4 regions of the Pseudoalteromonas sp. 68 DY56-GL68 genome follow, and region 4 is predicted to be linked to each of the others. Evidence: predicted binding sites of a transcription regulator. Region 4 holds the regulator's gene; each other region holds the start of a gene.
The links. Region 4 encodes sigma-54, which starts transcription at its own class of promoters, with help from an activator protein. Its sites were predicted from a motif close to GTTGGCACGNNNNTNGNNT; they were not measured.
Positions count from the first base shown of each region.

Region 1 (7,693 bases), on a different contig from region 4:
TCTTAGCGCAAACCTTATTTCATGCAATTCAAGAAGCAATAACAAATACAATAAAGCACAGTGATGCCGATGAGCTTAACATTACTTTACGGCTCGAAAATCAAACGGTGCAATTGCATATAAAAGATAATGGCAATAAAAGCGCTGAACTTAATTTAGGTAATGGTTTAAAAGGCATGCAAGAGCGATTGGCTTTAGTGAAAGGAGCCATTGAGTTCAAGCACAGTGATAACGGCTTTGCGATTAATGCAACCCTACCCCATAAACTTAATCCACATACATTGGCGTAACATTATGATTAATGTGCTATTGGTTGATGACCAAACTTTACTAAGAGAAGGGCTCAAAAGCTTATTAGCGTTAAAAGACAACATTCATGTTGTCGCTGAAGCAGATAATGGTCGTTCCGCTTTGGCTGTACTTAATCAATGCGCTGTGGACGTTGTGCTTTTAGATATTCGTATGCCTATTTTAGATGGTATTGGCGTGCTCAAAACAATGCAGAAACAGGGATTAACTCAACCCGTATTAGTGCTTACAACTTTCGATGATAGTGAGCAAGTACTTGAATGTATTCGCTATGGTGCAAAAGGTTATGCATTAAAGGATATTAATTTAGAACGACTAGTGTCTGCCATCGAAACACTGGCTAGTGGCGGCTCTGCACTTTCACCGGCAATTACGCAGAGAATACTTAACAACCCAATTAAGTCTCACAGTGAGCCAACCTTATTACCTGATAAGTTAAGTAAAAGTGAGCTTAGGGTACTTAATTTAATTGCTGCGGGCTACTCAAATTCAGAAATAGCCCAAGCATTATATAAATCAGAAGGTACAATTCGTAATCAAGTATCGTTTATTTTACGAAAGCTAGATGTGCGCGATAGAACACGAGCCGCTCTGAAGGCTATTGATTTAGGCTTAATTTAGACCAAGCTAGTGCTAAGCTTCGGCTAAATCACCATAACTAGTGACTAAATTACGTCCATCATGTTTAGAGCGATAAAGGGCATCATCCGCACGTTTTAAAACATCTTCCCAAGAGGTTTCTTGATTTTTTGATATTGCAACACCCGCACTAATGGTTAAATGCACTGCTTCACCTTCAATATACAAGGGTGTTCTCGCGACTTTTTTACGAATACGCTGTGCAAGTAATTCGACATCTTGAGGCTTTAAGTGACTGACTAAAACAGCAAACTCTTCACCGCCTAAACGAAAATTATGGTCATATCCTCTTAACTGCTGCTTTGCAATCTTAGTTACATGTTTCAAGGCTTTATCACCTTGTATATGACCAAACCTATCATTCACTGATTTAAAGTAATCAATATCAAACACGATAAATGCAAGGCGAAAATTATTTCTAGAACAGCGTTTAATTTCATTGCTAGCGACCTTTTCAAGTGCTTTTCGGTTATACCACCCCGTTAAATGGTCAGTAAAAGAATACTCTCGAAGGGCTAGCTCTTTTCGCCATGTTACGACCACTGAAAAGGAAATGGTTAATAAAAATACAAATGCGATAACAGCTAAACTGCCAACATCTAATAAAAGGCCTTTATCTAACCACGGATAATTCTCTACACCTGCTAATAAAAAATAACCACGTATTAAAAGTTGCGCAGCGAATATAAATAAAATGCCTATTAATAAATAATACCCTCTGCCAACTTCTTCTTTACGGTGTTTCCAAAGTGCCATAGTTGCTGAAATATCAAGTGCTGCAACCACCGGATACAAGGCTACAATTCTTAACTCAACAGACTCAACCATCGGAGGAAGCAGATTAATCAAGTAAGTACTCACAAATACTATAGCGACTAATAGCCAAGTAGAGCGGTCATACAAACAACGTGATACACCACTAAATAAGGCGGCATGCGCGCCAAGGTAACAAGCATTAGCAAACGAGGGATGAAAAATCCAAGAAAGGGAAACTTGCGTCGCTACAATTCCGACTAAGTTAGAGACAAAAAATAGGACTCCACATACAAGCCAATCAAGCAAGTATTTTTCATTACGACTAACGATGAAAAGCGCAGCCATTGTAAGCATCATAATAAAGCTAACCAAGGCTGTGCAAATGAGCAATGTGTGAAGATCCATTCTTATTATTGTCCCTGCATGTGAAATTTTAGGCGTGGATAATAAACCAACAGAAATTATTAGTCCAACAGCCTGCATCAGAACATAAGCACTATAAATATTATTATATTTAACGGTATACGTCTTTTATCGGGACATTCTGTCAACACAAGAATTAACTTTGGCTTAACAGAGGTAATGTTATTATTTGTATTTTTGTTATTTATATTAATTTGAGATTCATTTTTTATTAATAAGATATTAAGTAGTATAAAACTACTTAATATCTTTATTGAGTAACTATTTTATCCTATCAGGCTCGCTCATCCTTTGGGGAGTCCATAACGACATGTGAAGTAATTGTCCTTACCTGAGGTATTGAGCCCAATACATCAGCGTGAAATGATTTATACGCTTTAAGATCGACTGTTTCGACTCTTAGCAAGTATTCGTACGAGCCTGTCACATTATGGCACTCTTTAACCTCAGCTATAAACTCAAGGGCTTGCTCAAATGCTAGCTGTGATCGTGTTGAGTGTTCATTCAAACCAACCCCCACATAGGCTATAAACCCTAGACCCACTGCTTGGTTATTAATAATGGCCCGATAACCAGAAATAACACCAGAACGCTCAAGTTCCTGTACTCTGCGCAGGCAGGCTGATGGTGATAATCCAACTTTCTCTGCAAGTTCAGCATTAGCAATTCGGCCATTGCGCCTTAGCTCATGCAATATTCTCTCATTTATACTATCTCTTTTCATTTATTGTTGCTCTATGTCATCCATATAAACAATATTAAGCGGTAAAATTGCATCAACCTCAAGCTATAATTGCATTTCTAAAAATATGGAGAAGTGATAATGACTTTTGAGATCCTTACTGCACTAGCGCTATTTGCCTTAGTTTCATCAATTACACCAGGTCCTAATAATTTGATGTTAATGAGCTCTGGCGCGAATTTTGGTTTTCGTAGAACAATGCCACACTTACTTGGCGTAACACTTGGATTCATGTTAATGCTAATACTTGTTGGACTAGGTGTTATGCAAGTGTTTGACTTATTTCCATCAAGCTACCTCATTCTCAAAGTATTTTGTGTTGCTTACCTGTTCTATCTTGCGTTTAAGATTGCCACCAGCAATGGGCAACAAGCCTCTAACCACAACAGTGATCCTTTTACTTTTACCCAAGCTGCATTATTTCAATGGGTTAATCCAAAAGCATGGGCAATGGCACTAAGTGCTATTGGTCTTTACGCACCTGATAAAAATCTACTCTCTGTTTTTATTGTTAGTATCGTTTTTGGCGTCGTTAACTTACCATGCGTGTGCTCTTGGACTTTGCTCGGACAAAAACTTCAGCACTATCTTGGGAACCCGATACGCTTAAAAGTATTTAATTATATTATGGCAGGGCTATTAATCGTTTCTGTATTGTTTAGCTTATTTTGAACTTGTCGCAGCACAAAAGGCTAGCGTCACAACAGAGTAGATTTTAGTGTAAAAATCTTTCTATGCTAAGCTTTTAACTATTGCTCGTTTTTCTATGTGAGTTATGGCTATTAACCTTGACAGTTATTTTTATCACGGCTTCTTTGTTTTTTTGCTGATCACTGTAATAACCTGTTCGGTCATTGCTACTCGGCTCATGATTAGCCGTTTTAAAAGTAAGTCAATTGTCTTCTTTAACTTCTTTTTCTATCTAGGCGTTATTGGCTTTGCTTGGCTGTGGATACAAAATATTTTCGGACTTCCCAGTGATTTTCGGCCCAGTGTTATTATTTATATCCTATCAATGGTACTACTTCAGCTCTCGATTTATAACCACGATGAAAAGTGCCGCTTTAATAGGTTAATGATTGGTCACGGCGCTATTTTTTCAGTTTTCGTATTATTTACAAACGATATTAACCAACTTGCTTTAGTTGAGGCATGCTTTACGCTAACTGTGTTACCTGCCCTTATTTACTTTACTTTTACCCGAGCACTACACAAGAGCAATATAGGCAATACAGTACTTTTGGCAGCGCAATGTATTTTACTTTTAGTGCCTATTACTCAGTTAACTATTATCACTCATTCACATAACCTACTGACACTTTACTCATTAACAGTGATTGCTCATGCCACAGTGTTTGTCATGACAGGGCTTGGCCTTATCACTACTCTGCTAATCGATGAAAAACGACGCTATGCTGAACTATCACTCAAAGATCCTCTAACCAATTTATACAATCGTCGAGGTCTTCAGTATATTTTGGAAAAACGGCAGTTATTGACTAATCAGCATGCAGCTTTTCTTTATGCAAGCGCTTTAGACATCGACTTTTTTAAAAGCATAAATGATAACTACGGGCATGAAGCAGGAGACTTAGTACTAGAAGTATTTGCCGAACTTTTGCAACACCATCTACACCACGAAGATCTTTGCTGCCGCTTAGGGGGCGAGGAGTTTCTCATTCTCAGTGTTGAAAAATCCCCAGAGCAAGCCTACCAAAAGCTTGAAGAGCTCCGCCAAATTATCGAATCAAGTCAAATTGAATATAAGGGACAAATCATTGCATTCACAGCCAGTTTTGGCCTAACTCATTGGCAACAGGCAGATACATTTGACGACTTAATTAACCGAGCAGATAAAGCCCTCTATTCGGCTAAAAACAATGGCCGTAACCGAATTGAAACCATACTTTAATCATTTGCACAGTTTAACTTTAATTCCTTTTCATTAAAAAATTTAAGTAATTAATCATAAACTTTGATCTAGGTGAAGTGCACTCAATCATATTCAGACTACACTGATACCAACGTGATTAAATTACTAGGACTTTACCATGACACACCTTGTTTCAGACCTGATGACGCCCGATCCGCTGGCTATCACCGCAGAAAACTCATTGCATGATGCTCATAACTTAATGAAAGAAAAAAACATTCGGCACATTCCTGTTATTAATGAGCATGGTGGTTTAGTTGGCATGCTGACACAAAAGATCATGATCGCTCAAGTCATGAGTATTATGGCGAACTTCAGTGCCAGTGCACTTGAACGCAAAGAAAAGCAAACTAAAGTGCAAGATATTATGGCCACTGATTTCACAAGTATTTCACCTAATCAACCACTACACGAAGTAGCTAAGTTTTTCGTTGAAAATCGTCACGGCTGTATGCCCGTTGTCGATGATGATAATAACTTAGTTGGCATTTTAACCTCTTCTGACTTTGTTCGTTTAGCAGCGGCCCTGCTCTCTTAGCGATTTCTGTTCCTCGCTTCTGCACACTGAATTTTTTACATAGAGTGTGCAGACTTTTCATATTCATTCAGTATCATGTTGGGCGCCATCAAAACAAAAACAAAAATAAACCATTTAAAAACAAAAACTTAAAATCATTTCAGATATCGGCATAACGATTGCTTCTACTCTAATAACTTCGCTTTTTAAGTAACGACTAAGTAACTTAAAAGCTTTATGGAAATACAATTTTAGAGAATCTCGGAGGAGTAATGAGTAATACATCATCAAAAGTCGCTGAATTCACGGCACCAGGCGTTAATAACGAATCAGCAGCCGATACAATTGCTATTTTAGACAAGCGCATGGTCGCTTTAATCGATTTACACCTTACTCTTAAGCATATCCACTGGAATGTTGTAGGTCCAAATTTTATTGGCGTGCATGAAATGCTTGATCCACAAGTGAGTGCCGTTCAAGAAATGACCGACACTATTGCCGAGCGCATTGCAACTATGGGCGGTGTTCCGGTTGGCACACCACAGTCAATTGTTGATCGCCGCGAGTGGAAAGATTACTCGCTAGGCAAAGGGCTAGTGTCTGATCACTTAACCGCTCTTGATAAAGTTTATAACGGCGTTAATAAAGATCACCGCAAGGCGCTCGATCAGCTTGCTGAGTTAGACCCTGTTTCTGAAGATATGATCACAGGTCAACTTGCAGAGCTTGAACAGTTCCAATGGTTTGTTCGTGCACATATTGAATCGTCTACAGGCGAATTAAAAAATTAACACTTCTATCCGAAGACCCCTTGCCCAGCTAGCGCTGGGCTTTTTTATGCCCTTACAGCCAACCTTTATGTTTAAAAAATAAATAAGGCGCGAAGCCGGACAGTAGCATAATGGCAATAGCAAACGGGTAGCCCCAAGCCCACTCAAGCTCTGGCATACTATTAAAATTCATACCATAAATGCTCGCAACAACTGTGGGAGGTAAAAAAACCACCGACGCAATCGAGAAAGTTTTAATGATTTGGTTTTGCTCAATATTAATAAAACCCTGGGTTGAATCCATCAAGAAATTTACTTTATCAAACAAAAAAGTACAGTGAGACATCAGGGTATCGATATCAAGTACAATCTCGCGAAGTGACTCACGATCTTCTGTGGGTGCGCCAAGGTAACGCAGTAAAAACGAAATGTTGCGACGGGTATCCATTAAACATAAACGTACTTTACCGTTGTTGTCCTCAAGCCGTGCAATTCGACTTACTGCTTGTTCTAAGTCTGAATCATCTTCTTCAAGTACATAGGCACTGAGGTTTTCTAATTGATGATGCATGTCTTCAAGCATATCCGCATGATTTTCGACCTTTTGATCGAATAAAGTCACCAGTAATTGTTTAGGGTTATCACATGCCACTTGCCCTTTACGAGCACGAAGTCTTAATAAACGAAAATCAGCTAATTCATCATCACGAATCGTCAATAAACAATTATCTTGTAATAAACACGCAACTGTCACCGTATTAAAACGTCCTTCATTTGGCGACATAAACAGAGCATGTACATGAAGCCCTTCATGATCAATAAAGCAACGCGACGATGCTTCGATTTCTTCAACATCATCAGCCGCAGGCAAAGTAATGTTTAAGGTACTAGCAAGGGCGCGACGCTCTTCGTCTGTTGGGTTAATCGTATCAATCCAATGGGCATTTTTAATGGATGTGGCCAATGGCGTGTCGGGGGCAGGTTCTATTTGTGTTATTACGCCTTGGTTGATTGAAAAAAATCTTAACATATGCCCCACTCTTTTTTACCCACGTGACAAAATAGTACCAGTAACTATCACGCTAAATACACTGGTTTTTCAAATAAATTTCTGGGCGCAACACAATAAATTAACCATAAGAGCAAAGCGTAATCTTCCTAATCATTTTTAAAAGTAAAAACACAAAAACCAATTAGTTATGATAATTATTTTCATTTGCGAATGAATGTATATAATGAAACAAACAAAATTGGAGTTCGCGTATGAAATACCTAAGTGTCGTGTTATTACTACTTTCTCAAACTGTGTTTGCCGAGCAACGTATTGTCAGCGCAGGTGGCACGTTAACTGAGATTATTTATGCACTAGAAAAACAACAAAGCTTAGTCGGAGTTGACCAGTCGAGTGTGTACCCTGAAGCAGCAGCTGAACTACCCCAAGTCGGTTATTACAGGGATCTAGCCGCTGAAGGCGTCCTTTCACTTAAACCTACTGCTGTATTTGCATTAGAAGGTGCAGGCCGCCCTGAAGTTTTAGAGCAAATTGCATCAACAGGTGTTAATTTACGCGTGTACAAAAAACCAGACACCGTGGATGACCTTCA
Region 1 is NZ_JAOCZL010000018.1:404,352-412,044, forward strand. Features, by position in the region: gene NYF15_RS10280 (sensor histidine kinase) at 1-290, shown strand, start outside; gene NYF15_RS10285 (response regulator transcription factor) at 295-930, shown strand; gene NYF15_RS10290 (GGDEF domain-containing protein) at 943-2,109, opposite strand; gene NYF15_RS10295 (Lrp/AsnC family transcriptional regulator) at 2,402-2,851, opposite strand; gene NYF15_RS10300 (LysE family translocator) at 2,951-3,541, shown strand; gene NYF15_RS10305 (GGDEF domain-containing protein) at 3,645-4,781, shown strand; gene NYF15_RS10310 (HPP family protein) at 4,921-5,340, shown strand; gene dps (DNA starvation/stationary phase protection protein Dps) at 5,592-6,110, shown strand; gene corA (magnesium/cobalt transporter CorA) at 6,163-7,119, opposite strand; gene NYF15_RS10325 (hemin ABC transporter substrate-binding protein) at 7,353-7,693, shown strand, end outside.
Region 1: a site for sigma-54 is predicted at 5,486-5,504, ahead of dps (DNA starvation/stationary phase protection protein Dps). Genes of this name have one in related genera too.

Region 2 (7,693 bases), on a different contig from region 4:
TACCACTAATTTATTATCATTAACAATCACTTGGTAACATCCCCTTGTGTTATGTATTATTTTATTAACAAACTTTACTTTGCCTTGTAGCGATTTGGGTGCAAATATGATTAGATAGATTACTCTAGCTAATAATAAAAACACGTGCACCTATGTTAAACAACCTCTCTTTACGTAAAAAAATATTACTTCTCATCGGTGGGACGATCAGTGTACTACTTATCATCGCGTCGAGCTTTTTTGTTAGTCACATTGCTGACTTATCACGACAAGCAATTCAGCGAGAAGCTGACAGTTATCTACAAAGTGAGCGACTTTCAATGCAAGGTTACTTTGCTCGCTATGGTAAAGTTGTTGAAACTTTTATTACTAACCCACATTTAGTGAATTGGTTTGAAAATTGGACTGAGCGTGATCAACCACTTGATAACCAACCTGGGTACGACAGCATCAATCAAGACTTTGTACGCATCAGTGGTAATGATGACAACATTCTATCTGCTTTTTTTGCCTCAGCAACCACCGGTGAATACTTTAAAGAAAATGAGCGTACTACACACTTTAATGGTGACCCCTATTACGCTTATAAACGTGGTTGGTGGCAAGACGCGCTAGCAATAAACAAGCTCTATGTCGGCCCTATTTCCGTTGACTTAACCACAGGCAACGCATCGGCGGTTGTACAACAACCAGTGTATAACCAAAATAAACTCATTGGTTTTGGTGGTGTCGACTTACAGCTCAACAATATTAACGACATGGTCGAGAATATTCGTTTCAACGGTCGAGGATTTGGTTTTTTACTTGATGGCAACCAAAAAGTTGTGCACCTTTCAAAACGAACAGGTCACAAACTATCAATTACCGACGAAGGCCCAAATGGCAAAGAAGGCCTAGAAGCGCTAGAGAAACAATTTAACGATACATCAGGCTTTAGCGAATTAAATCGTGTTATGAAAAGTAAAAAAGACGGTAGTAGCTTCATCACTTTTAAAGGAGAAGAGTATTACGTTGTCTTCAATCGCCTTGAATTAGAAACCCCTTATCTTGATTGGTATGTAGGTATTTTAATTCCGACCAGCATGATTGATGAGCCTGTCAATGATGCCGTAATGACAACCACAACATCAGTGATCATTATTCTCGCGATTATCATTGCAATGATCTTTTGGGCTACGCAAATGATCACCAAACCATTGACTAAGCTAACTTATATTATGCGTGATATCGCCTCAGGAGATGGCGACCTAACACAAAAAATCGATATAAAAAGTCACGATGAAGTGGGTCAATTAGCCCTGCATATGAACACCTTTATCGATAAATTGCGTGCAATGATGCTCAATACTGCAGCGCAAGCGGAGCAGTTAAGCCAAGCAGCTTCACAACTAAAAACAGTGTCACAAAAAACCAATGATGAAATTCAACAAGAGAAACAACAGGTAGACAGTGTTAGTGCAGCGGTCACTGAAATGGCCTCAACAGTACTCGAAATTTCGCGCAATGCACAAAATACCAATAATGCTGCTGAACAAGTACAAACCATTACTGTTGATGGCACAAAACGTTCTACACAGGCTCAGTCAGTCATGACCGCATTAGCAAGTCACATTGGTGAAGCGTCTAAAGTCGTTGCTGGTCTTGAGCAAGAAAGTGGCAATATTGGTGCCGTCATCGATGTGATCAACTCTATTGCAGAACAAACTAATTTACTGGCTCTTAATGCTGCTATTGAAGCTGCGCGTGCAGGCGAGCAAGGTCGAGGTTTTGCTGTGGTTGCTGATGAGGTTCGTTCATTGGCAAGCAGAACGCAAGAGTCAACTGATGATATTCGTAATATGATCAGCCGATTGCAACAGATTGCTCAGCAAGCATCAACGATGATGCAACAAGGACAAGAGCGCGCTGAAGGTTCTGTTGAACAAACACAAATTGTGCTTACAGCACTGCAAGACATTGCACAATCAGTGACAAATGTGCAAGATCAAAGTCATCAAATTGCGACTTCAACGGAGCAACAAACGGTAGTCGCAGAAGATATCAATAACAGCCTTGCGGCTATTAACCATTTAGTGAATAGCACGGCAGATCATGCTCATGAATTGGCTGATGAAGCCCGTGATTTGAATGAGTTAGCAGTCTCGTTAAATAAAACGGTTAATCAGTTTAAGTTATAAAGATAAATTGCTGATGTGATTAAAAACCCGATATCACCTGAAGATAATATCGGGTTTTTATCGTCAGCCTTCCCTGTTACCTGCGGCGCAACTGCTTTCGCATGATCCATAAAGTCTTGCCACTGCTGCTGATTCCATAAAGCAGCTCCTTGTTTGTCCATTCCTTGTTTTGATTGCGTTTGTACTTGTTCCATATAGTCACCTCCTTACGCTAGCTTCATCCATTTTAGGTTCCTTACCACTTGCCGCTCCTTAGCAATTATCCATTCACCTTTTCCATAAAGCGTTGCCATTGTGCGCTTGTCCATAACGCCTTGTTACTTCCTTGCTTTCCATTATGCTTTGCTACGTTTTCCATTATGTAACTCCTTGCGGTTTATAATCCATTATTCCTACAGCTTTTCCTTGCTGTGCTCCTAAATCATCCTTATGTGCAATTATCGTTTAGCAATGATATACACAGCATGAATCAAGCCTGGAATGTACCCTAATAAGGTTAAAAGAATATTAATCCAGAATTGTGCACCCAAACCTACCTGTAAAAATACACCTAAAGGGGGAATTAAAACTGACAATATAATGCGAATTAAGTCCATGATTCACTCCTTGAAAACAAAATAAAAACCCAGCCAAAGCTGGGCTTTCATTAATTACTTATTATTCAGCAACAATCGTTAACTCATCGATTACTTTGCGAACATCTTCAGCATTTTCTGCAATGCTTACTGCAAGCTGTTTTTCAGCTTCTGATTCAACGGTACCTTTAAGGGTTACAACACCTTTGTCAGTATCTACATCGATATCAGTACCACCTACTTCAGAATTAAATAGGAAGCGAGTTGTAATCACAGTGCTGATTTTGGCATCTGTTAGATCACTTTCAGCTGAATCACCTTTCTCTTTTTTGGCGTGCTTAGCTTTCATGTCTTTTACGACTGTAAGCTTGTTTTCAACATCAGTTACGCCATCTAAGCTTAATACCAGCTCTTCTGCTAACTCTTTATCAAGCTCACTATTCACTTTACCAGTTAGTACAACCTTGCCATTTTTTACATCTGTGTTGATGTCAAAGTTGTTTAGATTTGTGTTCATTAAAAGAACAGTTTCTGCCTTACCATCAATCCAAGCGTCTTTACTTTCATTTTCCCAGCTGCTTGCCTGAGCTGACATGCTAGTAGCACCAATAACTAACGCGGCAATCATAGACTTGTTGAATGTATTCATAATCTTTCTCCTTTTGATTAAAGACACATTACTTAATGCGACTTTGATGCCAACTATTTATCACTTTAATATCAAAAGGTTATAATTACATCTATTCAAGACACATATTCTTCTCGGTAACAATTTACAGGCTGCTCGGTAATAAGTTCACAATGTTGCAAAAATAACCAATTAATTGCAGATAACATTAATCTATGGTTAATTTAACGAAGTTGCTAATAAGCCAAAAAACACAACAACTTGATTTTTATATAAATAAAATTTGGCCTAAGCTTTGCTTTATATCGAATAACAGAAGAATCACTTTATAATCACAACAGGGAACTACCATGGCCGTTAAGCTCGAAGATCGTCCAATCGATCAAGTAAGAGAAGAAGTCATTGACCAACTCATTTATAACTACAGTCATGCAGTTATTTCAGCTGAAGCATTTGAACGCCGACTAGATCAAGCAATGGCAGCCACCAGCAACGAAGTACTTGTTGAGCTTGTTGCTGACTTAGCGCTAAAAGCTGATACAGATTACAAATCGCATAAGCATGCGCAATTTAAACCTCACTACAGCCATAGCAGCGACAACGAAAACTTACAGCTACGCAGTATTCTTGGTTCAAATGAGCGTAGCGGCCAGTGGCTTGTGCCAAAAGAAATTCACCTCACAAACTGCTTAGGTTCAATCGAGCTCGACTTTAGCGAAGCGATTTTCCAGCATCAGCATGTCACTATTTACGTAAACTGTATTTTAGGTAACGACGAAATCTACGTGCCTGAACATGTCAATGTGGTATCTAAACTGTTTAGCGTTATTGGCAGCGTAGAAAACAAGTCAGTCGCTCTAAATAAAGGTCAGGGCCCAACCATTACCATTGAAGGTAACGTATGGCTAGGCTCAGTAGAGATCAAAGTAAAGCGTACCATGAAAGAAAAGTTCATCAGCTTTGCCAATAGCCTAAAAGCCAGTTGGAAAGAAATGAACAAGGTGCAGTAAAAGTTGCGAGATATTGTAGGCGCGATTTTACATCGCGCAATAGGAACAAATGACGCAGGGTAAACCTGCACCTACAACCACCACACGAAATAAATTTCACGCTTTTATCAAACCGAAACCACCTTTGTAGGCGCGATTTTACATCGCGCAATAGGGTAACAAATGACGCGTGGTAAACCTGCTGCTACAACTACCGCGCGAAATGAATTTCACGGCGAGATCAAAGATCATTATTCCTTTCACTTGGAATATCACTGAAATATTCTACAAACTCCACTTCAAAACCTGCGGGGTCGATAAAATAAACATTTTTACGGTATGGATTTTCTGGGCCGTGTTTATCAATTTCATAACCGGCTGAAACAAGACGTTCAATGACGGCATTAATGTCGTTTGTTACATAAGCAAAATGGGCAAGGCCAACTTGATGACCCGCTAAATCACGATTTTCATCTTCACCGTTATCACTTAATGCAAGGTATTGGTAATCATCACCAAAGTGCAGCCATTTGCGTGGTTTTCCAGACCATGTGCTGTCACCTTGACTACGCACACGCCAGTGCGGGAATGCGACTTTATAAAAGTGCAGCATGGCATCAACATTACTAACAACAAGGTTTACGTGTTCTAAATACATGGTAGTTTTCCTTTTTATTTTTAAACTGCCACCAAGATAAAACCTCAAGTTAAGTTTAGGTAAAGCGTTTTTTCAAATAAAAAAGCCCCACTAAAGTGAGGCTTTTAAAAAATGATTAGTTATTGATGAATTAACTACCCGCAACCTGCATTTGTTCAATTAATACAGAGCCTGTTTGAATACCGCCACGACGCTCAATATCACCACCTAAGCCAACGACCGCTTTAAGCATATCTTTTAAGTTACCAGCAATTGTGATTTCACTTACAGGATATTGGATTTCACCATTCTCAACCCAGAAACCCGCTGCGCCACGTGAGTAATCACCAGTCACCGTGTTCACACCTTGACCCATAAGTTCAGTTACCAATAAGCCTGTGCCCATGGTTTTTAATAGCGCTTTCAAATCGGCATGGGTTTGTTCAACTAGCCAGTTATGAATACCACCAGCATGACCCGTTGGTGCCATCGATAGTTTACGCGCTGCATAGCTTGCTAACAGGTAAGTTTGCAGCTCACCACCTTGAATAATTTCACGATCGACGGTTTTTAAACCTTCAGCATCAAACGGCGAAGACGCTAAACCTTTTAATAAATGCGGGCGCTCAGAGATATTCACACAATCGCTAAATACTTTAGTTCCTAAGCTATCAAGCAAGAAACTCGATTTACGATAAAGCGCACCACCGCCAATTGCCGACACTAAATGGCCGAATAATGAATTGGCAATATCCGCTCTAAAAATAACAGGCACTTTCATGGTACCGAGCTTTTGGCTATTAAGTTTAGCCAAGGTTTCTGTTGCTGCTTCGAGACCCACTTTTGCAGCGTCATTTAAATCATCTTTATGGCGCGCTACGGTATACGCGGAATCGCGCTGCATTTGCTCGCCTTCTTTACCAATCACCATAGTGCTAATGCTATGACGCGTACGCGGGTAACCTGCAATCATGCCATGGCTGTTACCGTAAACACGTAAACCTTGGTGAGAAGAAAAACTTGCACCGTCTGAATTTACAATACGCTCATCGGCGTTTAGTGCCGCTTGCTCTGCTTGATGACAAAGTTCAATACCTTGCTCTGGGCTTACTTCCCACGGGTGGTATAAATCTAAATCGAGCGGCGCAAACTCAAGTAGCTCTTTATCAGCGATTCCATTATATGGATCGTCAGAAGTAAATTTTGCGATATCAATGGCTTTTTCAACCACTGTACGTAATGTTTTAGGGTTTAAGTCGGCCGTTGAAGCAGAGCCTTTGTTATTACCCACATAAACACTGATACCTAAGCCACCGTCTTGGTTAAACTCTATTGTTTCAACTTCGCCCATGCGTGTACTGACAGACAAACCTGACGTGCTCGACATCGCCGCTTCTGCTGCTGTTGCACCGAGCTTTTTTGCATGCTCGAGTACTTCGCTGACCGCGTCTTTAACTTCAGAAATGTGTTGATAAATAGGATCTTTCATCTTGTGTGTCCTAGGTTCTGCTATTTTTTATAGTGTAACGAATGCTAACACACTGCGAGACGTGCATCAGCTAATATTAATCATTAACTAAATGACGTATAATAGCGAATAGTTAAGTTTACTGAATGAGCATCCTTATGGCGAAGAAGAAAAAGCCACTTATCGAAGAAGAAATTATTTACGTATCAAAAAGCGAATTAAAACGTGAAGCCATGCAATATCATGGTCTGGGTGCTGAAATCGCAAAAATGCCAAAAAAGCAACGTGATCGTTTACCACTCAATCACGATTTAAAAGAAGCGTTAGTTGTTTCTGATAAGGTCAGTGATAAAAGTGATGCTTACCGCCGTAACTTAAACTACATCGCAAAAGTATTACGTACCACAGAAAACGTGGACGAAATTCAGGCCATGATCGACATCATGCTAAACAAAAATAACCAAGCTGATGTATTAATGAATAAAATCGAAAAGCTTCGAGATGATTTAATCAAGCAAGGTGACGACTTAATTAATCCAACTATTGAGCAATATCCAGCACTTGAGCGCCAAAAAATGCGCCAGTTAGTGCGCGGCGCTGCCAAAGAAGTAAAAGCAGAAAAACCAGCTAAAAGTTACAAAGAATTATTCCAGTATCTGAAAGATGCGATTATGGTTTAAATTATTTTAATAAACTGAAAGCCGCTTGATGTAAATGGTACGGATTTTTACAGCCATTCCTGCGTTGAAATGCTTCCTGAAAAATAAAACATATACAAAAAAGGCTCTGAGCGTTCACTCAGAGCCTTTTTTAAATCAATAATCCATTACCAGATTTTTACACGATCTTCTGGTTTGATATACATCTTGTCGCCTTCTTTCACATCAAACGCCTGATAGAATTCTGGCATGTTTGAAAGAATACCGATTACACGGTAATGGCTTGGTGAATGTGGGTCTGTCATAAGACGGTTACGTAACTCTTCGTCACGGTATTTACGACGCCAAATTTGTGACCACCCCATAAAGAAACGCTGATCACCTGTGTAACCATCAATGATAGGCGCTTTTTCATCACCCAGTGATAATTGATAAGCAGTATAGGCAACTGTTAGACCGCCTAAGTCACCAATGTTTTCACCAAGTGTAAGCTCACCATTTACGCTAGCATCTTCAAATGGCTTATATTCATTGTATTGAGCAACTAACTGGCCGGTGCG
Region 2 is NZ_JAOCZL010000022.1:180,457-188,149, forward strand. Features, by position in the region: gene NYF15_RS17985 (NADP-binding protein) at 1-30, opposite strand, end outside; gene NYF15_RS17990 (methyl-accepting chemotaxis protein) at 153-2,177, shown strand; gene NYF15_RS17995 (hypothetical protein) at 2,162-2,371, opposite strand; gene NYF15_RS18000 (YqaE/Pmp3 family membrane protein) at 2,615-2,773, opposite strand; gene NYF15_RS18005 (BON domain-containing protein) at 2,835-3,401, opposite strand; gene NYF15_RS18010 (LiaF domain-containing protein) at 3,731-4,390, shown strand; gene NYF15_RS18015 (VOC family protein) at 4,611-5,027, opposite strand; gene pmbA (metalloprotease PmbA) at 5,158-6,495, opposite strand; gene yjgA (ribosome biogenesis factor YjgA) at 6,633-7,154, shown strand; gene NYF15_RS18030 (M13 family metallopeptidase) at 7,301-7,693, opposite strand, start outside.
Region 2: a site for sigma-54 is predicted at 3,437-3,455, ahead of NYF15_RS18005 (BON domain-containing protein). Genes of this name have one in related genera too.

Region 3 (7,693 bases), on a different contig from region 4:
GCTTAGGGCTTGGTTAACTTAGTTAAAGTAAGACGTGTTTAAATATAAATGGGTGAAAACCCCAGCAAAGTAGCCAAGTAATATTACCGGAGACCATTTTAAATGACTGTTAAAGGTGTAAATACCTCTTGCTTGGCCCATTAATGCAACACCCGCAGCAGAGCCAATAGACAATAAACTACCGCCAATGCCTGCTGTGAGGGTTATTAAAAGCCATTGCCCATGAGACATGTCTGGCATCATTTGCAGCACAGCAAACATGACAGGAATATTATCAACAACAGCAGACATTAACCCTAAGATGATATTTGCCCCTGTTGCAGACCAGTTTGTGTAAAGTAGGTCAGACAAGAGCGCTAAATAACCTATAAAGCCTAAACCGCCTACACAGATAACGATGCCATAGAAGAATAATAAGGTATCCCACTCGGCACGAGATACGCGACTAAATACATCAAAAGGAACCACATTACCTAAGCGACTGAGGCGTTCTTTGTCGCCTTCTCGTTCAGCCATGGCACGCTTTCTGGCAAGGGAGCCTGGTAGAGTAACACGAAGAAAATAGCCAAAAAATTGTAAGTAACCAAGGCCCATCATCATACCTACAACAGGCGGCAAGCCAAAGGCTGTTTTTAGGACGACAGCAGTTAAAATAGTCAGTAAAAATAAGCATAAAATGCGGATAGCACCGCGCTTAAGTTCAACCTCATCATCTACTGTTTTAGGGTGTTTATTATTAATGAAAAAAGACATGACAAACGCGGGAATAATATAGCTGACTAATGCCGGTAAAAATAATACAAAAAATCCGGTGAATTCTATGACATCAGCCTGCCAAACCATCAAAGTGGTAATATCGCCGAAGGGACTAAACGCACCGCCAGCATTAGCAGCAATCACGATATTAATACACGACATAGCAATAAAGCGATTATCGTCGGCGGCTACCTTCATAACCACGGCACATAAAAGCAAAGCGGTTGTTAAGTTATCTGCCACAGGAGAGATACAAAAGGCCAAAACGCCACTTATCCAAAATAGTTGTTTATAGCTAAAACCTCGTACTACCAGCCAACTACGCAGGCTATCGAATAATCTTCGCTCTTCAAGTGCATTGATATAAGTCATCGCGACTAATAAAAATAGCATTAACTCAGAGAATTCGAGTAAAGCATGACGAAATGCATCGGTACTTAACTCAGACATATTTTGCGCGCTGTACTGCCAGGCAATGAGTGTCCAAATAACACCTGCCGCGACAAGCACGGGTTTTGATTTACGTAAATGGATTTTTTCTTCAAGAATAACTAATACATAGGCAAAGATAAAAATAACGACACAGATGATGCCGACAGGGTGGGTAAGTAGGTCAATGGCACCGACTGATTCAGCTTGTGCATAACCGCTAAACCCCACTAAGGAAAGTAGAAATCCTAGCATTAGTTTATTCATTTATATGTTCCATTTAGTTCATTTTTAATTTCATCACAAAGACTGTGAATGTAGCTGGTGGCTATTTTAGATTTATTCTGGAATTTATGTAATAAACAAGTAATAAAAATGTAGGTATATTGAATATAAATGGGAGTAATGTTGAATATGCTTGGTGCTAAAGGCGTTTTAAGGTGATTTGTGGGGGGAGTGTAAGCACTAAGAGAGCCATATGTTAGCCCTCTTAGTGTCAGTTTGCTTATGCGAAGTGTTTCTCTAAATCATCAGAGTCACCAATGTGCTCTCCACCGATAAATACTTGTGGTACCGTTTCGCGGCCAGACATTGCTTTTAAGCTGGTAAGTGAAGCGTCTCTTCCTAAAATAATTTCTTCATACACATAGCCTTTACTTTCTAACAATGTTTTTGCCTTTGTGCAATATGGGCAGTTAGGCTTGGTAAAAAGACTAACAGGTTTTGGTTTTACCTGCGCTGGGTTAATGTACTCAAGCATGGTATCAGCATCAGAGACTTCAAATGGGTCACCTGGCTTTTGTGGCTCAATAAACATTTTTTCGATAACGCCGTCTTTTACTAGCATAGAATAACGCCAGCTACGTTTACCAAAGCCTAAATCATTTTTATCGACTAGCATGCCCATACCATCGGTGAATTCGCCGTTACCATCGGGTAGTAGCGTGATATTTTGCGCTTCTTGATTTTGTGCCCATGCGTTCATAACAAAAGTATCGTTAACCGAAATACAAACGATGTCATCGACACCATTTTGCTTAAATACCGGCGCAAGTTCGTTATAGCGTGGTAAGTGTGTTGATGAACAAGTTGGTGTAAATGCGCCAGGTAATGCAAACAGTACAACAGTTTTACCTTTGAAAATATCATCACTGGTCAGTGATTGCCATTGCTCATCAATGCGTGTTGCGAATGTAACGTTAGGGACTTTTTGACCTTCAATATTGTTTAACATAGTTTTAATTCCTCTTGATTAGTTGGGTGTTATTATGAGGTTATATAGATAATAGTTCCAATCGTTTGTTTTTATTACTATGATAGTTAAAAGCTATTGATGGTTGGTGAGTACTATGAACTTAAAAGATTTGGAATATGCAAAAGCGGTGGCTCAGTTTAAGCACTTTCGAAAGGCAGCTGATGCCTGTTATGTGAGCCAACCAACTTTGAGTGGTCAAGTTAAAAAGCTTGAACAAGAACTTGGGGTAACTATTTTTGATCGCTCCACTAAACAAGTGACAGTGACTGTACAAGGTCAACGGTTACTTGAACAAATTAACGTAATCCTTGAGCAAACCCAAGTATTGAAGGAAATTGCTGCAAGCTCCCATGATCCCCTTAAAGGCAAAATAAACGTAGGTATTATTCCCACTATTGCACCTTACTTATTGCCAACCTTGCTCACGTCAATGAAACAAGCCTTTAACGACACTCATTTTTCATTTATTGAAATGCAAACCGCGCAAACACTTATCGCCCTTGATAACGGAGAAATCGATATTGCAATTGTCGCTGATGTGCCTGACCTCGCTAATTACCATGTATCAGCATTATACAAAGAAGACTTTTTAGTAGCTGTATCTGAGCAGCATGCATTAGCTAACAAAGAGAAAGTTGCACTTACTCAGCTAAGTGATTGTGACTTACTTATGTTAAACGAAGGGCATTGCTTTAAAGAACAAGCTGAGCAATTTTGCTTTTCGGCAGGGGTTGAAGTTTCAAACCAATACAAGGGCAATAGTATCGAAACCCTACTTGCTTTGGTCGCGATGGACGATGGTATTACATTTGTTCCCAAACTTGCTTGCACGACGCGAGAGGGAATTAATTATTTGGCAATAACACCTAATCAACAACGACAAGTTGTTATTGCAACCCGTAAGCACTACCCACATATTGCGGGAGTAGAGCAATTAGCCGCTTGGCTAAATGCTCATAAAGGGTTACAGCAACATTTACTCGCCACCAGCTAATTCAACAATATCGTTTATTTGAATGTTGGGTAATGGCTGCTCATCAATACTCATGGCAACAGCCGACTGCTGATAGAGTTGGGTAATTTTCACTTGATTAAGGGTAGTGATCTTATGTGGTAGTTTATTACCTTGCGCATCTGTCATGTAGTTATGATGAGCAATATTTAATAACTCCCCTTGCTGTAAGCCATGCGCTTTACCAAGGTTGATTATTAATTTGCCATTCTCAATATGCAAAATTTTGCCTTGCGTAGGTAAACAAGCCATAGCCGCTTGTAAGTCATAGGTGAGGGTTTGGTTTACCTCACTGATGGCTTGACCATAATCGGTTTCCCAAAAGCGGTCGCTATACACATCAATGATATCGGTTTTTTTGTATGGCCAAATTCCCTCAGTTTGGTAACTTTTCTGCCATAGCTTTTCGTAAGTGGTGCCATCAAATAAAACATAATCGGCTTTATAAGCACGTTTAAAGCTATCATCTTGCCAAAATGCATAATCGTTATTGAGTTTACGGTTTACCGATAAATCGCGGATACGACTGAGTAATACATATTGTGAGTTACTACGACTGGTTATCTCTTCGAGTAATGCATCGCTGTAGTCATATTGTTGGGTGAAAAAATGATCCACGCGCAACGGCACATTGTAATATGCTGTCGGTTTTGCGGCCATTTGCGTATTACTTAAGCGAGTATAAAGCTGTTCACTAATAGCTTTATTGACGTCAAAAATTTGGCCCATTCTCGCTTGCTCTCTGTTAGCCAACTGACTTTGTGTTATTGCGATGAATTTAGCATACTTATTTGCAGGGCATTCTTCAGCTTCTGGAAAAATATCTAAGCGAAGTGTAATTGCATAGGTATCGTTATGACGATCTTCGCTAATAAGCTCTATTTTTTGGATCTCACCATGGCTACTAATTTTAAGCTGATCTTGCGTCAAAACTCCGTCTACTAAGGTTTGTACAGAGCTAACACGCGCCCCTGAAAACACTAATGCTTGGGTTATCGCATCTTTCATTGCGGCAGATTTGGCTTGACTTGTATCACCATCTTTAATCACTGCATGGCCTGTAGATTCAAACCATTGAGCTAAACTATTGTTAGAAAAAACAAGAGTAAAGGCCAGCCCCATGCTGTATAAACTCGTTTTTAATAGACACTTCATGCAAATACCTAGCGACACTGTTCATTGATACCAAGTACCGAGCAAGTAATGTACCAGATTGGCACTAAACGTGCATATTTGTAGAAAATGAGTTTTTAACGGAAACAAGTTATGCGAGCAATGTTAGTTTGTGGCCTAGCTGCCTGTATTGCACTAAGTGGTTGCAGTAGTATTTTTGATAAACACGTAGAGTACACTTATATCGAGCCTGATGACTACCCGATTTTAAAAGCCGTTGGTTATGCACCCATTAGTGCTCAACCGAGTGATAACAAATCACAACGAACTTTACTTGCAATTAAAGCCTCAAAACTTGAAGCATATCGTGAGTTAGCTGAACAGGTTTATGGGCAAAAGATTTCCGCAGGGACGACGGTACAAAACAGCATTGCACATAACGATCAGCTACAAAGCAAAGTGCAGGGTGTTATCAAAGGTGCTCAGGTCATTAAAACGTATGCGGTGGGCGACACTTACGCCACAGAGTTGCAACTCGACATGAAACGAGTACATGACTTATATATTGGCGAAATCAAACCGCGTGAAGTAAAAAAAGTGACTTATTATTAAGTACTAAATTCTCATAGTTGCAGCTTGGGTGCTATGCTTTTAAGACTGTTAGTTTTAACAAAAGCATAATGGCATTAACATATCATTTTAACCAAGCTTTTCTCCTTTTAGGAATTGTCTATGCTGTTTAGAGCATATGCGATTGCCTTTAATCAAACTTGGCGCAGTCATGCCTGCTGGTTAACCGTTGTCATTATTCTATGCTTAAGTCACTCTGCAATAGCTGATCGCTTAGTTATTGAATTTACCACTTTTATTCAACAGATGCAGCAGCGTTTCGGTGCCAATAGGGTCACTGTTGCAAGGCAGTGGCAAGGAATGTTGCAGCAGGCTTCTAATTTACCTGAACAACAACAGGTACTTGTTGTTAACGAGTTTTTTGCCCGTAGTCTGCGTTATCAAACTGATATTCAATTATGGAAGCAAGAAGACTATTGGGCGACCCCTCTTGAAACGCTTGGTAAAGGATTAGGTGATTGTGAAGATTACGCAATTGCCAAGTATATAAGCCTCAGAGCACTTGGTGTGAGTGACGATAAATTACGGCTTATCTATGTAAAAGCTCAACTACCTGGTACGCGAAAAACACAAGCGCACATGGTACTTGGCTACTTTACACACCCGAATGCACAACCACTTATTTTAGATAGTTTAATTGTAAAGGTATTGCCTGCTGCTAAGCGGACCGATCTTAGTCCTGTTTTTAGCTTTAACAGCAAAGGCTTGTGGGCCAATAATTCAACAAAGAGTGTGGCCGATCCTACTGCTAGGCTATCACGGTGGCGTCATATATTAGAGCAATCACGCAAAGAAGGAGTGCGATGGTGAAGGTATTTAATCTATTTAGACTCAAACGAAATAAAACCATTACCTTAAAGCAAGAGCTATGGATTGCTATTTTGCTATTAATCATTATTGGTTTTGTGAGTAGTTTGTTGATCAGTACTAATTCTGCAAAAGAGTACTTTACGACTGAGTTGCGAATGAAAAATATAGATAATGCCAACTCACTCGCCTTGATGTTGAGTCAAATGAGTAAAGACCCTGTTGAAATAGAGCTTTTAGTATCCGCCTCATTTGATACCGGTTATTACCACCGAATTGAGTTACAAGACCCACAAGGTAAAACAATAATTAAACGCCTTTATACGGGGGAGCTTACTTTAAACGCACCGAGTTGGTTTAGGCACTTTTATAAGTTAGAGGTTGCGCCGGGTGTTGCTCAAGTGAGTGATGGCTGGCAACAATTTGGTACTTTGTATGTTGAAAGCCATAGCCAGTATACGCAAGATGCTCTGTGGAAAAGTGCTGTACATTTATTCTTTAGTTTTTTAGTTGTTGCAGTGGCGGCTTGTATTGCAGGGGCTTATTTTCTATCTAAAATTCTAAGTCCACTCAATGATGTAATGAAACAAGCGGTGGCATTAAGTGAAAAACGCTTTATAAAGTCAAAAGTACCGCGCACCTATGAGTTTGCTAAGCTTGTGTCATCAATGAATTTGTTGTCGACACGTTTTAATCGCATTACTAAAGAAGATAATCGTCGCTTAGAAGAAATTCGTTTTAAAAGTCAACACGATGACTTAACAGGCCTTGCTAATCGAGAATACTTTAATGCAACTCTTGATACCTTTTTAGAAAACTCACAAGGACATGGGGGGCTCTTTTTATTCAGAGTGATAAATTTGGATACATTAACAGAGCAAGTTGGTCGCGTTGAAATGGTGGACTTTTTACGTCGTTTTTCAGAGTCATTAGTTTCTTTTTTAGAGTCGAATGAAGACAGCTTTAGGCAAAGCCAAATTGCACGTATGTCCCATGTTGATTTTTTAGTGTTATTTAGCGATGTGAGTAATCTCACAGCCTTGAGTGAGCAGATTTTAAAGTCCCATGAGCAACTTGTTGCAGATCATAAATCAGTAGAGCTTGCGGTATCACACAGTTGTACACACATTGAAGTTGATGACACCCGTGCCACACTTTTAAAACGAGTCGACCAGTGTTTGAAGGTTGCCGTTGCAAAACCAGGTTGCTGTGCTTATGTAGATGAAAAACAACAAACGCAAGACAACCATAATGATATTGATACTTGGCGAGAAAGATTAGAGTTTGCGCTGAAAGAAAACCAATTAGAAATCGCGTTATTTCCCGTAACAACTTTTGATGAGCGCTTAATACAACAACAAATTTCTTTAAGTTTATTAATTGAAGGCGAAAAATATCGCTTTGGCTTTTACTTTCAATGGGCTCAGCGTTTGCATTTATTAGCTCGCCTTGATTGGAGTTTAATGAAACTAATGATTAACGAGTATGGCCAGATTCAAGGGGATACGCTTTTAGGAATGGAAGTTTCAGCTGAAACTTTACAAGATGATATGGCGGTGGCGTCCATTTTAACAGGGTTATCTGCGTATCCTGCACTTGCTAAGCGTATATGCTTTGAGGTGCGAGCAAATTTCGCAATTAAAGAATTTGCCTTGTTTAGAAGCTTTTGTTCACAAGTTCATAGCATTGGC
Region 3 is NZ_JAOCZL010000020.1:132,359-140,051, forward strand. Features, by position in the region: gene nhaD (sodium:proton antiporter NhaD) at 19-1,452, opposite strand; gene NYF15_RS12460 (glutathione peroxidase) at 1,691-2,419, opposite strand; gene NYF15_RS12465 (LysR substrate-binding domain-containing protein) at 2,535-3,434, shown strand; gene NYF15_RS12470 (flagellar assembly protein FlgT) at 3,417-4,607, opposite strand; gene NYF15_RS12475 (LPP20 family lipoprotein) at 4,719-5,177, shown strand; gene NYF15_RS12480 (transglutaminase-like cysteine peptidase) at 5,298-6,005, shown strand; gene NYF15_RS12485 (LapD/MoxY N-terminal periplasmic domain-containing protein) at 5,999-7,693, shown strand, end outside.
Region 3: a site for sigma-54 is predicted at 4,665-4,683, ahead of NYF15_RS12475 (LPP20 family lipoprotein). Genes of this name have one in related genera too.

Region 4 (7,693 bases):
GCACTATTAAGACCTTTATCTGTCTCTTCTACAACACTCAAACGTGAGATGCCGTTAGTACTCTTAGTGTCAGTTGCTTCTTGGTATATATTCTCTGATAACTTCTTTTCATTTGGTGAAGGTATTGCGCTACTTGTTGGCTTTATTGTTTTCCTTGTAGGCTTAGTTATTATTTCTTTAAGGGATAAAAACCAAGCGGATGACCCTTTCGTCTCTGAAGCATGTGAAGATATCCCGGATAATGTTTCTACAGGCTCAGCTTTGTTTTGGCTTGTCGTAGGTATGATCCTTCTTCCTATCAGTTCACACTTTCTGGTTGGTTCGGCAGTAGATATTGCAAAATACTTTGGCTTAAGCGACTTGATGATTGGGTTAACCATCATTGCTATTGGCACCAGTTTACCTGAACTAGCAGCCTGTATAGCCGGCGTACTAAAAAATGAAGATGATTTAGCCTTAGGTAATATTGTTGGCTCAAACTTATTCAACCTATTGGCGGTACTGCCTCTTGCAGGGATTATCAACCCATCAATCATCGACCCTTCAGCGGCTAACCGAGATGCTTTGATTATGATTGGCGCAACCATTGCTTTAATCGCTATGTCATTGAACTTAAGAGGTGCTCGTCGTATCAATAGAATTGAAGGTGGTTTATTGTTAGTCGCATTTATTGCATACCAAGGCTATATTTTCAGTCAAATAGGATAACAAATGACGCAGCAAAGCTTTATTGCGCAAGGTAAGCGAGTTCTTGAAGTTGAAGCGCAAGCATTAAGAGAAATTGAACAGTATATCAATGCTGATTTCGAACATGCCTGCCAATTAATGTTTCATTGCACAGGGCGTATTATCGTCATAGGTATGGGTAAATCAGGCCATATTGGCAATAAAATAGCCGCAACATTAGCAAGTACTGGCACCCCAGCATTTTTTGTTCATCCAGGTGAAGCGAGTCATGGTGACTTAGGTATGATCACACGTGAAGATGTTGTGATGTGCATTTCAAATTCAGGTGAAACCAGTGAAGTGCTTGGTATTATCCCTGTTATTAAGCGTATTGGCGCAAAAATGATATCTCTAACAGGTAACCCTAACTCAACTATGGGTAAGCTATCGGATGTCCATGTGTGCATCAAAGTTAGCCAAGAAGCGTGTCCATTAGGCCTCGCCCCTACTGCCAGCACCACTGCGACATTAGTTATGGGCGATGCGATAGCCGTTGCCCTACTCGAAGCGCGCGGTTTTACTGCCGATGACTTTGCTTTATCTCACCCTGGGGGGAGCTTAGGTAAGCGCTTATTACTGAGCCTTGAAGACGTCATGCATACTGGCAGTGCCACACCTATCGTTACCGAGTCCCAAAGCGTTAAAGATGCGCTGATAGAAATGTCAGCCAAAGGCCTCGGTATGACAGCTATTGTCGATGAAAACAAAAAGCTTGCAGGCCTGTTTACTGACGGTGATTTACGCCGTATTTTAGAGCAACGTGTCGATATTCATAACACATCGATTAGCCAAGTAATGACACGCTCATGCACCACCGCACATGCAGATATGCTCGCTGCGGAAGCATTGAATATTATGGAACGAAAACGCATTAACGGTTTAATAATAATAGATGAAAGTAATACACCGATTGGCGCACTTAATATGCAAGACCTTTTAAAAGCAGGGGTACTTTAAACATGACGTTTGCCGAGCTTTATCAGCCATTAAGCACAGATGTAAGCCAACGTGCTCAGAAAATAAAACTACTCATTTGCGATATTGATGGCGTTTTCTCTGATGGCCGTATTTACTTAGGAAATAACGGTGAAGAACTCAAAGCGTTTAATACCAAAGATGGCTTTGGTATCAAAGCATTAATAAATAGTGGCTTTGAGGTTGCGGTTATTACAGGGCGACATTCACAAATAGTTCAGCAACGCATGACTAGCCTAACAGTACAACACATCTATCAAGGTCAAGAAAACAAGCTTATTGCGTATCAAGAATTAAAAGACAAACTGGCTTTGACCGATGAGCAAATAGCTTATATCGGTGATGATGGCCCTGATTTACCCGTCATGGAAAAGGTAGGCTTTGCCGTTGCTGTAAACGATGCTCACCCACTTATAAAAAGACTCGCTCATTACACTACCATGTTACCCGGAGGGTTTGGTGCTGTGCGAGAGCTGACTGATTTATTAATGCTGGAAAACGCGAAAGCGTTAACAACTGATGGAACCAGCGCATGAATATAGCCCGTATTTTACTGAGTATTGTTTTTGTTTGTTGCATGATCTGGTTATGGTATCCGTACTTTAGCCAACCAACAGACGCAATAAACAGTGAAGACGAGATAATCGCAACACCGGATTACACCGCCATTGCGCTAAAGCAAACTGCGTATGATGAGCAAGGTAACATCAGCCATAAAGTCGCTGCGGCTAAAATGGAGCTATACCAGCAATTAGGATTTACTTTTTTTGAGCAGCCTATTTTTACCATTTATGGGGATCAACAGGTTTGGCAGGTAAAAGCAAAAGAGGCTACCTTGTACGAAAACGATCAACTCATTTTTGAAGGTGACGTTGTTGCAAAAAACCTAACTCATAATGGCATGATTGAAGATATCAACGCAGAAAATATCAATGTCGATATTGAAAAAATGACCATGTACTCAAAACAACCTGTTACATTAACAGGCCCAAACTTAAAGATTACCGGTAAAGGTTTAAAAGCCGATTTAAAAGCCGAAATCGTCGAGTTAACTAACCATACACGAACCATATACTATGACCAATAAACTTAAAAAATTACTTCTAATCCCAAGCTTATTGATTGCGTTTTCAAGCGCTGCTGCAGACCAAGCGGGTACTCCTATCAGCATTAGCTCAGATCGCCAAGTAGGTCAGTTAAAAAATGGTGTAGGGATTTTTGAAGAAAATGTAGAAATAACCCATGGTAATCGTCGTATTACCGCAGATCGCCTAGAAGCACATGCAGGTGAAGTTGATGGTACTGTTTCACTTATCATTGCCACAGGTAAGCCAGCCTACTTTGAAGAAAAACAAGAAGATGGCACGGTTATGAGCGCCAGCGCAGACGAAGTTCGTTACGATGTAGCAAAGCGTTTACTCACATTAGTTGGCGATGCGCAAGTGACACAAGCAGGGCAAAAAGTCAGCGCAAAAAGTATAACTTATGACATGGAACAACAGCTAATTAGTGCTGAAAAAGACGAAAACTCAACGGATCGTGTGCATACAATCTTAGTGCCTGTTGATAATAAAAAAGATGATAAAGGCCAGCCATGAGTACATTAAAAGCAGAGCTGCTAGCAAAGAGCTATAAAGGCCGCCAAGTTGTCAAAAATGTGGGACTAGAAGTCGAAGCAGGCAGTATTGTCGGCTTACTAGGTCCTAATGGTGCAGGTAAAACCACCACCTTTTATATGATTGTTGGGCTAGTGCCAAGCGACAAAGGTAAAATTAGCATTGATGACAACGACATCACTTTATTACCCATGCATAATCGTGCTCGATTAGGTATTGGCTATTTACCTCAAGAATCATCCATTTTTAGAAAGTTGACAGTCTACCAAAACCTGATGGCGATTCTTGAAACACGCAAAGATCTTAAAAAACAGCAACGAGAAGAAACACTCAATAACCTGCTTGATGAATTTAGTATTCAGCACATCCGAGATAGCCAAGGTATGGCGCTATCAGGAGGCGAGCGTCGCCGTGTTGAAATCGCGCGAGCATTAGCCGCAGATCCAAAATTTATTCTGCTAGATGAGCCTTTTGCTGGTGTTGATCCAATTTCAGTGTTAGATATAAAGAAAATTATAGAGCATTTGAAAAACCGTGGTATCGGTGTACTAATAACTGACCATAATGTTCGAGAAACCCTTGATGTTTGTGAAAAAGCCTACATTGTTTCTCATGGGGAGCTAATTGCATCAGGCACGCCTGAACACGTATTAGCAGACCAAACGGTACGCGATGTCTATCTAGGCGAGCAATTCAGGTTGTAACCAATACACCACCGACTAGAGCATCTGCTAGACTTACAATAATGACAACATATTGATATTTACTCAAAGTAGTATCAATCAATGATTTAAAAGGATTGTTAGGGATACATGAGGCAATCATTACAGCTGCGCATGGGCCAGCAACTTACAATGACTCCACAACTGCAACAAGCCATTCGCTTATTGCAGCTTAGTACATTGGATCTCCAGCAAGAAATACAAGAAGCGCTTGATAGTAATCCTCTGCTTGAAGTAGAAGAAGCGGATTATAATGAAGAAGCGATCGGTAAAAACGAACAAAAATCTGACTCTGATGATTCACAAGTCACAGCTACAGCAGAAGAAGCACCCAGTGAATACGAGCAAGAAAGCAGTGATGCACTCAATAAAGATACCGTCAGTGACGACCTAGCAATGGATGTCACATGGGATGAGTACATGAGTGCAGCCCCTTCAACCTCGTCAGGGCCAATGCCAGAAGATGAGTCTATTTACCAAGGTGCGTCAACCGAAACTCTCCATGAATACCTGATGTGGCAACTACAGTTGACTCCATTTAGTCCGACCGACGAAGCAATTGCTGTTGCTATAGTCGAAGCTATCGATGACTCAGGTATTTTAACTGTGAGTTGTGAGGATATTGTTGAAAGCTTTAATCAAAATGATGATGAAGAAGAAATAGAACTTGATGAAGTCGAAGCGGTCTTAAAAAGAATACAGCTATTTGATCCTGTCGGTATTGGTGCTCGCAGTTTACAAGAGTGCCTATGTATACAACTTCGTCAATTCGATGCAGATACACCTTATTTGGCTGAAACTAAAATGGTTTTATCTGAGCACATCGAATTATTAGCAAGTCGCGACTATCGTACTTTGATGAAAAAGACTAAGCTTAAAGAAAACGAGCTTAAAGAAGTGATGACGCTTATCCATAGCTTGAACCCTAAGCCCGCGGATAGCATCGTACGTGAAGAGTCTGAATACGTCATACCTGATGTATCGGTAAAAAAAGTTAAAGGTCGTTGGGTGGTTGAGCTAAACCCTGACTGTATGCCAAAGATCAGAGTAAACAGCCAGTATGCGGCTATGTCACGCTCTGTAAAATCAAGCAGTGACAGCCAGTTTATTCGCTCTCATCTGCAAGAAGCTAAGTGGTTTATTAAAAGCTTAGAGAGTCGGAATGATACTTTATTAAAAGTAACGAACTGTATTGTTCAACAACAACAGGCTTTCTTTGAACACGGCCCAGAGGCGATGAAGCCGATGGTGCTAAATGATGTCGCTGAAATGGTCGAAATGCATGAATCGACGATTTCACGGGTAACAACGCAAAAATATATGCATACCCCAAGGGGTATTTTTGAGTTGAAATATTTCTTCTCAAGCCACGTCAGCACAGAAAATGGTGGCGAGTGTTCATCAACGGCAATACGCGCTTTAATCAAAAAGCTTATTGCCGCAGAAAACTCAGCGAAGCCATTGAGTGACAGTAAGATTGCAGATATATTGGCTGAGCAAGGAATTAAAGTAGCTAGACGTACAATTGCAAAATACCGAGAGTCTCTAGCAATACCGCCGTCTAATCAGCGTAAAAGCTTGATTTAGACGTTTTACATAGAAGGAAAATGCTTATGCAACTAAACCTAACTGGTCGTCATGTAGAAATCACAGATTCATTAAAAGACTATGTAAACACCAAGTTTGCGAAACTAGAAAGGCATTTTGATCATATTAATAATGTTCATGTCATTCTAGATGTAGAAAAATTAAGTCAAAAAGCAGAAGCAACTTTACATGTAAACGGAGGCGAACTGTTTGCCTCTACAGAGCATCAAGATATGTACGCGGCCATCGACTCGCTAATTGATAAGCTTGATCGCCAAGTTATTAAACACAAAGAGAAATTAGCTCGACACTAAATTATGAAACTTAGTTCACTTACTAGCCAGGACTGCAGCAAAGCTGCGGTCCTTTTTAATAGCAAAAAAAGAATTCTCGAATTTATCAGCGAACTAGCTCATGAGCAGCTTCCTCATCTATCGCAGCAAGATATTCTTAATGCTTTACTCAATCGAGAAAAGTTGGGGAGTACAGGAATTGGTAGAGGCATTGCTATTCCGCATGGTCGTATGTCGGGTGCTGATAAACCACATGCGTTTATTATAGTGAGCGAATCGCCAATTAACTTTGATGCAATTGACAACCGCCCTGTTGATATTTTTGTTGCACTCATTGTACCTGATGGAGACTGCCAACTTCATTTAAAGACCTTATCAACAATTGCTGATAGACTAAAAGATAAAGAATTTTGTAAACAGTTACGCAGCGCAAAAACCGATCAGGAACTGTTTCAAGTTATTGCATCAGAGGCATAAATGGAATTAATTATTATCAGTGGCCGTTCTGGCTCAGGTAAATCAGTCGCTTTACGAGTCCTTGAGGACCTTGGTTATTATTGCGTTGATAATATTCCTGTAAACCTATTACCTTCGCTAGTGCGTAGTGTTTCTGATAATTACGACAAAATAGCGGTCAGTATCGATGTGCGTAACCTGCCAAAAGAGCAACAAGAATTTAATGATATTCTTGAATACTTGCCAGGTTTCGCCAACCCAACATTATTTTACCTTGATAGTGATGATCAAACACTCATTAAACGTTTCTCTGAGACAAGACGCTTACACCCGCTTTCTTTAGATTCTTTACCGCTCGATTTAGCAATTAAGCAAGAAAAAATACTGCTTGATGTCCTAATTACCCGCGCTGATTTTATGATCGACACAACGGATTTAAGTGTACATCAGCTAGCAGAGTCAATTCGTGAGAAGATTCTCGGTAAAAAAGATAAAAAGCTCATTATTACCTTTATGTCATTTGGCTTTAAGCATGGTATCCCGAAAGAAGCTGACTATGTATTTGATGCACGCTTTTTACCAAACCCGCACTGGGAGCCAGATCTTAAGCCACTTACGGGGCTCGACCAACCCGTTAAAGATTACCTTGCAAGCCATAGCATAGTGCAAAAATTTACTTGGCAGATTCAAACCTTTGTGCAAACGTGGTTACCACACCTTGAACGCAATAACCGCAGTTATTTAACTATCGCAATTGGCTGCACGGGTGGACAGCATCGCTCTGTTTACTTAGCACAGACGATTGGTGAAAGTTTCGCGAAAAGCCATGCGAATGTAAAAATTCGCCATCGTGAGCAAGACTTATAACAAGGGCTTTAACATGTATGCTGAAAATACGTTTTTAATTCAAAACAAACTTGGCTTACACGCGCGCGCAGCAACTGTACTTGCACAACTTGCACTTCAATTTGATGCTAAAATTATGTTATATCAAGATGACAAAGAAGCTGAAGGTGACAGTGTACTTGCTCTAATGTTATTAGAGAGCAGTCAAGGTAAAGAAGTTCGAGTTGTATGCGAAGGCCCTGATGCAACAGCTGCACTTAATGCAATAGGTGAATTAATAGCACAACGCTTTCATGAGCAAGAATAGCATTTGCTAAGCACGAAAGATTTACGTTAAACTTAACTTAGATATTTAAATTTCTCTTAAATATCTTACTTTTAAGTCATTCGTTCATCTTATATAACAAATATTCTTAATATAATGGTTGCTTTAAACGATAACTCAGCAAATTTATTATTGTGCAACTATGCT
Region 4 is NZ_JAOCZL010000024.1:34,025-41,717, reverse strand. Features, by position in the region: gene NYF15_RS19400 (calcium/sodium antiporter) at 1-708, shown strand, start outside; gene NYF15_RS19395 (KpsF/GutQ family sugar-phosphate isomerase) at 712-1,683, shown strand; gene kdsC (3-deoxy-manno-octulosonate-8-phosphatase KdsC) at 1,686-2,237, shown strand; gene lptC (LPS export ABC transporter periplasmic protein LptC) at 2,234-2,788, shown strand; gene lptA (lipopolysaccharide transport periplasmic protein LptA) at 2,778-3,299, shown strand; gene lptB (LPS export ABC transporter ATP-binding protein) at 3,296-4,021, shown strand; gene NYF15_RS19370 (RNA polymerase factor sigma-54) at 4,130-5,626, shown strand; gene hpf (ribosome hibernation promoting factor) at 5,653-5,940, shown strand; gene ptsN (PTS IIA-like nitrogen regulatory protein PtsN) at 5,944-6,396, shown strand; gene rapZ (RNase adapter RapZ) at 6,397-7,242, shown strand; gene NYF15_RS19350 (HPr family phosphocarrier protein) at 7,256-7,528, shown strand.